2 regions of the Streptomyces sp. NPDC007808 genome follow, and region 2 is predicted to be linked to the other one. Evidence: riboswitches for the same ligand, from Rfam matches in the RefSeq annotation. Region 2 holds a riboswitch; the other holds the start of a gene.
The links. Region 2 has a riboswitch for glycine ahead of gcvT (glycine cleavage system aminomethyltransferase GcvT). Riboswitches for the same ligand answer to the same signal wherever they lie in the genome.
Positions count from the first base shown of each region.

Region 1: another riboswitch for glycine. It lies ahead of gcvP (aminomethyl-transferring glycine dehydrogenase); the one in region 2 lies ahead of gcvT (glycine cleavage system aminomethyltransferase GcvT).

Region 1 is NZ_JBIAEQ010000001.1:8,594-14,414, forward strand. Features, by position in the region: gene ACFYNL_RS00050 (MerR family transcriptional regulator) at 1-275, shown strand, start outside; gene ACFYNL_RS00055 (DNA polymerase IV) at 387-1,793, shown strand; gene ACFYNL_RS00060 (PRC-barrel domain-containing protein) at 2,086-2,457, opposite strand; glycine riboswitch at 2,572-2,667, shown strand; gene gcvP (aminomethyl-transferring glycine dehydrogenase) at 2,844-5,729, shown strand.
Region 2 is NZ_JBIAEQ010000003.1:270,374-276,194, reverse strand. Features, by position in the region: gene ACFYNL_RS13025 (L-serine ammonia-lyase) at 1-153, opposite strand, end outside; gene glyA (serine hydroxymethyltransferase) at 248-1,519, opposite strand; gene gcvH (glycine cleavage system protein GcvH) at 1,545-1,922, opposite strand; gene gcvT (glycine cleavage system aminomethyltransferase GcvT) at 2,067-3,185, opposite strand; glycine riboswitch at 3,347-3,445, opposite strand; gene ACFYNL_RS13005 (AAA family ATPase) at 3,666-4,334, shown strand; gene ACFYNL_RS13000 (enhanced serine sensitivity protein SseB) at 4,415-5,206, shown strand; gene ACFYNL_RS12995 (enhanced serine sensitivity protein SseB C-terminal domain-containing protein) at 5,371-5,821, shown strand, end outside.

The DNA of each region.
Region 1 (5,821 bases), on a different contig from region 2:
CTGTGCAGCATCTGCGGGAGCAGGGCTTCCGGGACCTCGAACGCCTGACGCTGATGAGTGACGGTGCGACGGTGTACGAGTGCACGTCGCCGGACGAGGTCCACGCGCTGCTCCAAGGAGGCCAGGGGATCTTCGGGATCGCCGTGGGCGTGGTGTGGCGGGACGTGGAGAGCGCGTTGTCGCAGCTGCACGGCGAGCGGATCGACACCGGGGAGACGTTGGTCGGGCACAACCCGGCGGACGAGTTGGCGCGGCGGCGAAACCGGGCCGTCTGAGCAGCGTGCGCGGCCCGCGGCCGCAGGCCGAGGGGTTCCGCCCTGGTCGAATGGGCGGCTCCGGTGAGCTGGGCAGGGGCATTGTCAGTGGCGTGAGGCAGCATCGGAGATGTGAGAAACGCGCCCACGATCCTGCATCTCGACATGGATGCCTTCTACGCCTCGGTGGAGCAGGCATCCAAGCCGAGCCTGCGCGGGAAGGCCGTGATCGTGGGCGGGCTGGGGCCGCGGGGAGTCGTCGCCACCGCGTCCTATGAGGCCCGGGTGTTCGGGGTGCACTCGGCGATGCCCATGGCTCAGGCGCGCCGGCTGGCGCCGAACGCGGCGTACCTCGTGCCACGCTTCGGGATCTACCGCGAGATCAGCGAGCAGGTGATGGAGCTGCTGCGGGAGCTGTCGCCGCTGGTGGAGCCGTTGAGTCTGGACGAAGCCTTCGTGGATCTGGAGGCCGGCGGAGCGGCCTGGGACGAGGAGTCGGCGCGGCTGGTGGGGATGAAGCTGCGGGCCGACATACGCGCGGTCACCGGGCTCGCGGGGTCGGTGGGGCTGGCGGCGTCCAAGATGCTGGCGAAGATCGCCTCGGAGGAGGCGAAGCCGGATGGGCTGGTCGTGATCGAGCCGGGGACCGAACGGGCGTTGCTCGGGCCCATGCCGGTGCGGACGTTGCCGGGGGTGGGGCCTGCGACAGGTGACCATCTGAGGCGGGCCGGAATCCACACGGTGGACGAGATCGCCGAGGCGGGGGAGGACGAACTCGTTCGGCTGCTGGGCAAGGCCCATGGGCATGCCCTGTACGCCATGGCGTTGGCGCACGACGAGCGGCCCGTGGTGGCTGAGCGGGAGGCCAAGTCGGTGTCGGTCGAGGACACGTATGACGTGGACATCCATGACCGGGTTCGGGTGGGTGTGGAGGTGCAGCGGCTGGCCGACCGGTGTGTGCGGCGACTACGTGCGGCCGGGTTGTCCGGTCGGACGATCGTGCTCAAGGTACGGCGGTACGACTTCTCCACCCTGACCCGGTCCGAGACGCTGCGGGGACCGACGGATGACCCCGCCGTGGTGCGGGAGGCCGCTGCGCGGCTGCTGGACTCCGTGGACACGACGGGGGGCGTGCGGTTGCTGGGTGTCGGGGTGACCGGCCTCGCCGACTACACGCAGGAGGATCTCTTCGCGCAGGCGGCCGGGGTACGGGTGGAGCACGCCGACGAGGAGGGGGAGCCCGAGCAGACCGTGCAGGAGCGGGAGGTGACGCCCGTGGAGCGGCGGTGGGCTGCCGGGCACGATGTCCGGCACGCCGAGTTCGGACACGGGTGGGTGCAGGGGAGCGGGCTGGGGCGGGTCACCGTGCGGTTCGAGACGCCCGAGTCGGAGCCGGGGCGGGTGCGGACGTTCCGGGTCGATGATCCGGCGCTGGAATCGGCGGATCCGTTGCCGCTGGTGGCGCGAAGACCCGGGGGAGCGCCGGCTGAGGGGGCGGCAGCGGGCGTGGAACCTGTGGTGCCGGGTCAGGGGTGCTGAGGCGCTGGGGTCCGGTCGTACCCGTGAGGGCGTACCCGTCCTCCTGGGCGGGGCGGGTGTGGCGTTCGTGCGGCTGCCGCGGGCGCCGTCCGTGGCGGCCCGTGCTGCCCTGACGGCACGACCGGCCACAGGATCGGTGGGTCAGGGGAGCTCGCGGGGCCGGTGGGATGGCCGACCGAGGGTTGCTCGGGCCAAGCGCAGGAGGACGGCTCGGTGGAGTGGACCGGGGTACGGGATGTCGGCTGGGGGAGGCCGCTGTGGGTGCGGGCGTGGACTCGCGGTGCGGGCGGGGTCAGGTGTCCTCCGAGCCCGCCAGGTTGCCGAAGTCCCGGTCCGGCACGGAGGGCGGCGGGGCCACGTTCAGGCCGTAGTGGTGGTAGAGCTGGAGTTCCTGTTCCGGGGAGAGGTGGCGGCCCACACCGAAGTCGGGGGCGTCCTTGATCAGGGCGCGGTCGAAGGGGACGCGAAGGCTGCCCTCGACCAGTTCACTGGGCTCCAGGGGGACGAAGGCGTCCCGGGAGAACAGGCCGGTGCGTATCGCCGCCCACTCCGGTACTCCGGTCGCGTCGTCGAGATAGACCTCGTCGATGGTGCCGATCTTGGTGCCGTTGCGGTCGAAGGCCTTGCGGCCGATCAGGTTGCGCGGATCGATGTCGGTCTGCACGGGCCCTCCACTTGGTCGCAACTCATCCGTAAGCACTACGAAAAGGCACTTTGGTGAGAGTGGCCACTCGAAGGTACGTGCGTTGACCCCGCTGGTAGGCTTGCAGACGGCTGCTGACCCCGTGCGGGAGAGTCCTCCAGACACCATCGGAGGCGCCGAAGGAGCAAATCCTCCCCGGAATCTCTCAGGCCCACGTACCGCACGGACGAGGTCACTCTGGAAAGCAGGGCGGGTGTCGACGGCTTCCGCTCTCACCGACGGTGAAAGCCGGGAGCCTTGTGGCGACCCGGTGAAGCTCTCAGGTCGAGATGACAGAGGGGGAGGCCGTTCGGGTACCCGTGCCGTGGTGCCCCTCGAAGGTCGCGTCAGACCAGGAGGCCTCCGCAATGACCGCCCACCGCATTCCGCTCTCCGAGCTCGAACAGGGAATCCCCTTCGAGCAGCGTCACATCGGCCCTGATCATGAGGCTCGGGCCAAGATGCTCGCGCAGGTCGGGTACGGCTCGCTGGACGAGCTCACCGCCGCCGCGGTGCCGGACGTGATCAAGAACGCCGACTCCCTCGAACTGCCCGGGGCGCGCACCGAGGCCGAGGTGCTGGACGAGCTGCGGTCGCTCGCCGACCGCAACCAGGTGCTGGGCTCGATGATCGGACTCGGGTACTACGGGACCTTCACCCCGCCGGTCATCCTGCGCAACGTCATGGAGAACCCTGCCTGGTACACGGCCTACACGCCGTACCAGCCCGAGATCTCCCAGGGGCGGCTCGAGGCCCTGCTGAACTTCCAGACCGTGGTCGCCGACCTCACCGGTCTGCCGACCTCCGGTGCCTCGCTGCTCGACGAGGGAACGGCCGCCGCCGAGGCCATGGCGCTGTCCCGGCGGATGGGCAAGAACAAGAAGGGGCTCTTCCTGGTCGACGCCGATGTGCTGCCGCAGACCATCGCCGTGATCGAGACCCGTGCCGAGCCGACCGGCGTGGAGGTCGTGGTCGCCGACCTCAGCGACGGCATTCCGGCCGAGATCGCCGGCCGCGAGATCAACGGCGTGCTCCTGCAGTACCCGGGCGCCTCCGGTGCCGTACGGGACATCAAGCCCGTCATCGACCAGGCGCACGAGCTCGGTGCCCTCGTCACTGTCGCCGCCGACCTGCTCGCGCTCACGCTGCTGAAGTCGCCCGGCGAGCTCGGGGCGGACATCGCGGTCGGCACGACCCAGCGGTTCGGTGTGCCGATGGGCTTCGGTGGGCCGCACGCCGGCTACATGGCCGTACAGGAGAAGTTCGCACGGAGCCTGCCCGGGCGGCTCGTGGGTGTCTCCGTGGACGCGGACGGGAACAAGGCGTACCGCCTGGCCCTGCAGACGCGTGAGCAGCACATCCGGCGGGAGAAGGCGACCAGCAACATCTGTACCGCTCAGGTGCTGCTGGCCGTGATGGCCGGGATGTACGCCGTTTACCACGGGCCCGAGGGGCTGAAGGGCATCGCCCGGCGGACTCATCGGTACGCCACCGTGCTCGCCGCGGGGCTCGCGGCGGGCGGCGTCGAGGTCGTACACGGCTCGTACTTCGACACGCTCACCGTGCGTGTGCCGTCGAAGGCCGCCGAGGTCGTCGCCGCCGCCCGGCAGAACGGCGTGAACCTGCACCTCGTGGACGCGGACCATGTCTCCATCGCCTGCGACGAGACCACCTCACGGGTGCAGCTGGGTGCCGTGTGGACGGCGTTCGGCGTCGAGGGCGACATCGAGGCGCTGGACGCGGCGAGCGCGGACACGCTCCCGGGCTCGCTGCTGCGCAGCGACGCGTATCTCACCCACCCGGTCTTCCACCAGTACCGCTCCGAGACGGCGATGCTGCGCTACCTGCGCAGGCTCGCGGACCGTGACTACGCGCTGGACCGCGGCATGATCCCGCTGGGCTCGTGCACCATGAAGCTCAACGCGACCACCGAGATGGAGCCGGTCACCTGGCCGGAGTTCGGTCGGCTGCACCCCTTCGCGCCCGCCGAGCAGGCGCAGGGCTATCTGACGCTCATCCGGGAGCTGGAGGAACGTCTCGCCGAGGTCACCGGCTACGACAAGGTGTCGCTTCAGCCCAACGCCGGCTCTCAGGGCGAACTCGCCGGACTGCTCGCCGTACGCGGGTACCACCGCGCCAACGGTGACGAGCAGCGGACCGTCTGCCTCATCCCGTCGTCCGCCCACGGCACGAACGCCGCGAGTGCCGTCATGGCCGGCATGAAGGTCGTTGTCGTCAAGACGGCCGACGACGGCGAGATCGACGTCGAGGACCTGCGGGCGAAGATCGACAAGCACCGGGACGAACTGTCGGTGCTGATGATCACGTACCCGTCGACGCACGGTGTGTTCGAGGAGCACGTCGCCGACATCTGCGCTCAGGTGCACGAGGCCGGCGGACAGGTGTACGTCGACGGGGCGAACCTCAACGCCCTCGTCGGGCTTGCCAAGCCGGGGCACTTCGGCGGGGACGTGTCGCACCTGAACCTCCACAAGACGTTCTGCATCCCGCACGGCGGTGGCGGTCCGGGCGTCGGGCCCGTGGCGGTCCGGTCGCACCTGGCGCCGTATCTCCCCAACCACCCGCTGCAGCCCGCGGCCGGTCCCGAGACGGGTGTGGGCCCGATCTCGGCCGCGCCCTGGGGTTCCGCCGGGATCCTGCCGATCTCGTGGGCGTACGTCCGGCTCATGGGCGGCGAGGGCCTCAAGCGGGCCACGCAGGTGGCGGTGCTGTCCGCCAACTACATCGCCCGGCGACTGGAGCCCCACTACCCGGTGCTCTACACCGGGCCCGGCGATCTCGTCGCGCACGAGTGCATCATCGACCTGCGGCCGTTGACCAAGGCGACCGGGGTGAGCGTCGACGACGTCGCCAAGAGGCTCATCGACTACGGCTTCCACGCGCCGACGATGTCGTTCCCGGTGGCTGGGACGCTGATGATCGAGCCGACCGAGTCCGAGGACCTGACCGAGCTCGACCGGTTCTGTGACGCGATGATCGCCATCCGTGCGGAGATCGAGAAGGTCGGGTCGGGGGAGTGGACCGCCGACGACAACCCGCTGCGGAACGCTCCGCACACGGCTGGTGCGCTGGGTGGCGAGTGGGAGCACGCGTACAGCCGTGATGAGGCCGTGTTCCCGGCCGGTGTGTCGGTCGCCGACAAGTACTGGCCGCCGGTGCGCCGGATCGACCAGGCGTTCGGCGACCGGAACCTCGTCTGTTCCTGCCCGCCGCTGGACGCGTACGAGGACTGACGTCCCGCGGGGCACCCCACAGTCATGGGGCTGTGCAGGGTGTCCTGACCACGTGGTGTGGGTGAGCCCCGTCTCGGCCGAACTCCGGCCGG
Region 2 (5,821 bases):
GTACAGCTCGCAGCGGACGGACGCGACGGAGGGCAGCAGGTCCTCGTTGCGCAGGCGGCGGGCGAACATGCGGGCCGCCCGCATCGGGCCGACCGTGTGGGAGCTCGACGGGCCGATGCCGATCGAGAACAGGTCGAAGACCGAGATGGCCACGGGGAACTCCTCAATACGGGGTGGTGCAGAAGGGCTTCCACGGGGTGCCCCGCCCGCTCACCGACCAGTGTGCGGGACACCCCACGGAAAGGAACTACTTGTTCAGACCGGGGTACAGCGGGTGCTTGTCGGCCAGCGCCCTGACCCGGGCCCTGAGCGACTCGGCGTCGTAGGACGGCTTGAGCGTCTCGGCGATCACGTCCGCGACCTCGGCGAAGTCCTCGGCGGTGAAGCCGCGGGTCGCCAGGGCGGGCGTACCGATGCGCAGCCCCGACGTCACCATCGGCGGGCGCGGGTCGTTCGGGACCGCGTTGCGGTTGACCGTGATGCCGACCTCGTGGAGACGGTCCTCGGCCTGCTGGCCGTCCAGCTCGGACTCGCGCAGGTCGACCAGGAGCAGGTGCACGTCGGTGCCCCCGGAGAGCACGTTCACCCCCGCCGCACGGGCGTCGGCGGCGGTCAGCCGCTCGGCGAGGATCTTCGCACCCTCCACCGTACGGCGCTGGCGCTCCTTGAACTCCTCGCTCGCGGCGACCTTGAAGGAGACCGCCTTGGCCGCGATCACGTGCTCCAGGGGGCCGCCCTGGAAGCCCGGGAAGACGGACGAGTTCAGCTTCTTCGCGAAGTCCTTCTTCGCGAGGATGATGCCGCCGCGCGGGCCGCCCAGCGTCTTGTGGGTGGTGGAGGTGACGACGTCCGCGTACTGCACCGGGTTCGGGTGCAGGCCGGCCGCCACCAGGCCCGCGAAGTGGGCCATGTCGACCCACAGGTACGCCTCGACCTCGTCGGCGATCCGCCGGAACTCGGCGAAGTCCAGCTGCCGCGGGTACGCCGACCAGCCGGCGATGATCACCTTCGGCCGGTGCTCCTTGGCGAGCCGCTCGACCTCGGCCATGTCGACGAGACCGGCGTCGTCCACGTGGTACGCGACCACGTTGAACTGCTTGCCGGAGAAATTCAGCCGCATGCCGTGGGTGAGGTGGCCGCCGTGGGCCAGGTCCAGGCCGAGGATCGTGTCACCGGGCTGGGCCAGGGCGAACAGGGCGGCCTGGTTCGCGGAGGCGCCCGAGTGCGGCTGGACGTTGGCGTACTCGGCGCCGAACAGCTCCTTGACCCGGTCGATCGCGATCTGCTCGGCGACGTCGACGTGCTCGCAGCCGCCGTAGTAGCGCCGGCCGGGGTAGCCCTCGGCGTACTTGTTGGTCAGGACCGAGCCCTGGGCCTCCATGACCGCGATCGGCGCGAAGTTCTCGGAGGCGATCATCTCCAGGGTGGACTGCTGGCGCTCCAGCTCGGCGTCGAGCGCGGCGGCGACGGCCGGGTCGAGCTCGTGCAGGGGCGTGTTCAGAAGCGACTTGTCAGACATCTCAGTCATAAGGGGCTACGACTCCTCAGCCGGCGGTGTGGGCGTCGTACTCGTCGGCGGAGAGCAGGTCGGCCGGCTCCTCCGTGACGCGTACCTTGAACAGCCAGCCGCCCTCGAAGGGGGCGGAGTTCACCAGCGCCGGGTCGTTCACCACGTCCTCGTTGATCTCGGTGATCTCACCGGTGACCGGGGAGTACAGGTCCGACACCGACTTGGTCGACTCCAGCTCGCCGCAGGTGTCACCCGCGGTCACGGTCGAGCCGACCTCGGGGAGCTGGGCGTAGACGACATCGCCGAGCGCGTTCGCCGCGAACTCGGTGATGCCGACCGTCGCGACGCCGTCCTCGGCGGTCGACAGCCACTCGTGCTCCTTGCTGTAGCGCAGCTGCTGGGGGTTGCTCATGGCCTGAATTCTCCTGTACGCGCGGGAGGGATGCGGAATGGGGTGTGCTGGAAACCCGGATGAGCAGCGCAAACGTGCGCGAGGTCACGCACGGGTCGCTGTCGGTGACTGCTGTGCGGCCGGTCTCTGCTTCCGGCCAAGTGTCTACTTCTGCCGCTTGTAGAAGGGCAGCGCCACGACCTCGTACGGCTCATGGCTGCCGCGGATGTCCACGCCGACCCCGGCCGTACCCGGCGCCGAGTGGGCCGCGTCGACGTACGCCATCGCGATCGGCTTGCCCAGCGTGGGGGAGGGGGCGCCGGAGGTGACCTCGCCGACGACCTCGCCGCCGGCGACGACCGGGTACCCGGCCCGCGGCACCCGACGCCCCTCGGCGACCAGGCCGACGAGGACGCGCGGCGGGTTCTCCGCGGCACGGGAGGCGGCCCGCTCCAGGGCCTCGCGCCCCACGAAGTCGCCCTCCTTCTCGAACTTCACCACCCGGCCGAGCCCGGCGTCGAAGGGCGTGAGCGAGGTCGACAGCTCATGGCCGTACAGCGGCATGCCCGCTTCGAGGCGCAGCGTGTCCCGGCAGGACAGACCGCAGGGGACCAGGCCGACGCCCTCGCCCGCCTTGGTCAGTGCCTGCCACAGCTCGACGGCGTGCTCCGGCTTCACGAACAGCTCGAAGCCGTCCTCACCGGTGTAGCCGGTGCGGGCGATCAGGGCGGGCACGCCGGCGACGGTGCCGGGCAGTCCGGCGTAGTACTTCAGGCCGTCGAGGTCGGCGTCGGTCAGCGACTTCAGGATGCCGGGGGACTCGGGGCCCTGGACGGCGATGAGCGCGTACGCGTCCCGGTCGTCGCGGACCTCGGCGTCGAAGCCGGCCACCCGCTCGGTCAGCGCGTCCAGCACGATCTGGGCGTTGGAGGCGTTGGCGACGACCATGTACTCGCTCTCGGCGAGCCGGTAGACGATCAGGTCGTCGAGGATGCCGCCGTCGGCCCGGCAGATCATGGTGTAGCGGGCGCGGCCGACACCCACGGAGGCGATGTTGCCGACCAGGGCGTGGTTCAGGAAGGCGGCGGCCTGCGGACCGGTGACGGTGATCTCGCCCATGTGGGAGAGGTCGAAGATCCCGGCCTTCGTCCGCACGGCGATGTGCTCGTCGCGCTCGGAGCCGTAGCGCAGGGGCATGTCCCAGCCGGCGAAGTCGGTCATCGTCGCGCCGAGCGAGCGATGCAGGGCATCGAGCGCGGTGTGACGGAGTGGCGTACTGCTCACGGTCGGTCGTCTCCCAGATGCGTGAGGGCGAGGTCGGTCCTCCCCATCTGTCATCGGAACCTGAGAGGTTCGCCATGACCCGCGGGGGTCCATGGCTTGCACCTTGGGTGGGGCGGCGCCCGCCCTCGACGAGGGGGGTGCGGCCCGCTTTTCAGATGTGCCTCGCCCGCGCGGTAACGGGGCCTGAGAGATTCAAGGGAGGGACTTGCTCCTTCGGCGCCCCGGCGATGCACTGCCAGGGACTCTCCCGCGCGGATTCAAACGGCCGGTATGCAGTTGGCGCGGACATCATTGCACGCATCCCCGCACTGCGTCAGGGGGGTGGTTCACAGGGGCCGCGGCGAGTACACAGGCGTACACAGCACCCTGTAGCAGGCTTGTTGCTGTAAGAGGACTGAAACGAGAGACACCGGGCATTACCTTCTCTTTACACTCGACGGGGACGGGACTCGTGAACCGCCCCAGGGGAGGACGATCACGGTGGACAGGACGACGGCGTACGCCACGACCTCGGGCCTCGCGCTGCCGAAGCAGCCCACGACCTCGGCCCGGGGGGCGTGCGAGGCGCGCCCGGCCTCCGTGGTCCGCGATCTGCGGGAGCGCGCCGGCCACAGCCCGCACGCCCTGCTCTTCGCCCCCGAGGACCTCGTCGTGATCACGGGCCTGCCCGGCAGCGGCAAGTCCACGCTGATGCGGCGGACGGTGAAGGGCATCCGTATCGACTCCCAGGACGTCCGGGACCGCTGGGAGGCCCGGATGCCCGGCTTCCTCCCCTATGCCGTCTACCGCCCCCTGGTCCGCCTCGCGCACTACGCCGGACTGCGCCGCGCCCTGCGCTCCGGCGAGGGCGTCGTCGTGCACGACTGCGGCACCCAGGCCTGGGTGCGGGGCTGGCTGGCCCGGGAGGCCCGGCGGCGCGGCGGAACCCTGCACATGCTGCTGCTCGACGTCGCCCCGGACACGGCCCTTGAGGGCCAGCGCGAGCGGGGGCGGGGCGTCTCCCGCTACGCCTTCCTGCGTCACCGCACGGCTGCCGCGCGGCTGCTGCGCTCGGTCGAGAAGGGCCACCTGCCCCGGGGCTGCGGCGCGGCGGTGCTGATCGACCGGGAGGCGGCGGACACCTTGCGCAGGATCGCCTTCACCGGCTGACCGGCCGTATCCGTGCGCGGGCCGGCCACCGGCTAGCCTTTCGGTCCACAGACGAAAGTTCACAGCAGGCGGTCGGACAGATGGACATCCCAGCGGATCTCCCCGCGGACTTCCCGGCACAGACACACCTCCACCCGCACGGCGGCTGGCCCGGCAACGAGCTGGAGGAGGTGCTCTCGGCCTCCCTCGGGCTGCCCACGGCGGGCGGCCGGATCATCGAGGTGCTGGGCCGCAGCTTCGTCTGGGTGCCCCTGCCGGGCGGCGGCGGCCCGCACAGCGGCCCGCTCGACCTGCCCACGCTGGAGATCGGCGGCCAGGCCTACGTCCCGGTCTTCAGCTCCGAGGAGCAGTTCCGCCAGGTCGTCGGATCCCACATGTCCTTCGCCGTCGCCCCCGCCGTGGAGTTCGCCCGCGGTCTGCCCCCGCAGGTGGGAATCGCCGTCAACCCGGACGGCGTGGTCGGCGTCCCCCTGCCCCCGGCGGCGGTGGCCGAGCTGTGCCGGGCGGGCCGCACGCCCCTGGACGGCGTCGCCTCCGGAGGCCGCGTCAAGCTCTACGAGCCGGACTGGCAGGACGACCCGGTCGACTTCCTCGCGGCCGCCTCGGCCGAGTTCGCCGCCACCGGTGTGGTCACCACGGCCCGCCGCTGCCTGGCGACGATCGAGACGGCCACCCCGGTGATGTTCATAGGTGTCGAACTCGCCCACTGGGAGGGCGACCTGCGCGCGGCCCCCATGGACGCCGTCGCCCGCGCGCTGGGCCGCAGCCCGGTCCGGTGGCCGGTCAACCTGGTGCTGCTGGACGTGGCCCAGGACCCGGTGATCGACTGGATGCGCCGGCAGGTCCGCCCCTTCTACCAGCGGGACTTCTGAGCGCCGCGCAGGCGAGCGCCCCGGCGGGGCGCGGGGACCTGCGCGACCGGCCACGACGCACCCGCAGACGGCAGACCACATCAAGTCCCGAGCTCTCAACGGTTCTCCCGGTGGAGCGCCTAAGCTGGGCCCACAGCCAAAATTTCCCGAAGGGGCGGTAAAAGGTGAGCGCGAGCGGCACAACCTCGACCGGTCAGGTCGAGCACATGCTGCGCCAGGTGACCCCCGGGCGCTACGACGCCTACGAGGCCCTCCTGCGCGCGCTCGCGACGCCGTCCTCCGGCCAGGTCTGGATGCTGCTGTGGCACGGCCAGGCCGGCTCCCCGGACGCCCAGTACGGGAACATGGAGGTCGACGGCTACGGCTACGCCCCCTGCGTCACCTCCGCCCAGGAGTTGTCGGCCAGCGGCTGGAACCGCTCCTACGAAGTGGTCGACGGCGTCGACGTCGCCCGCACCCTCTACCCGGACCACTACGGCCTCTGGCTCAACCCGCACGCCCCGGGCGGCGGCGTCGGCATCCCGTGGCTCGACCTGCGCCGCATCGCCACCGGCCTGGACCGCCAGCCCGCCGGCCCGCTGCGGCTGTCGGAACCCGGCATCGAGATCCCGCAGT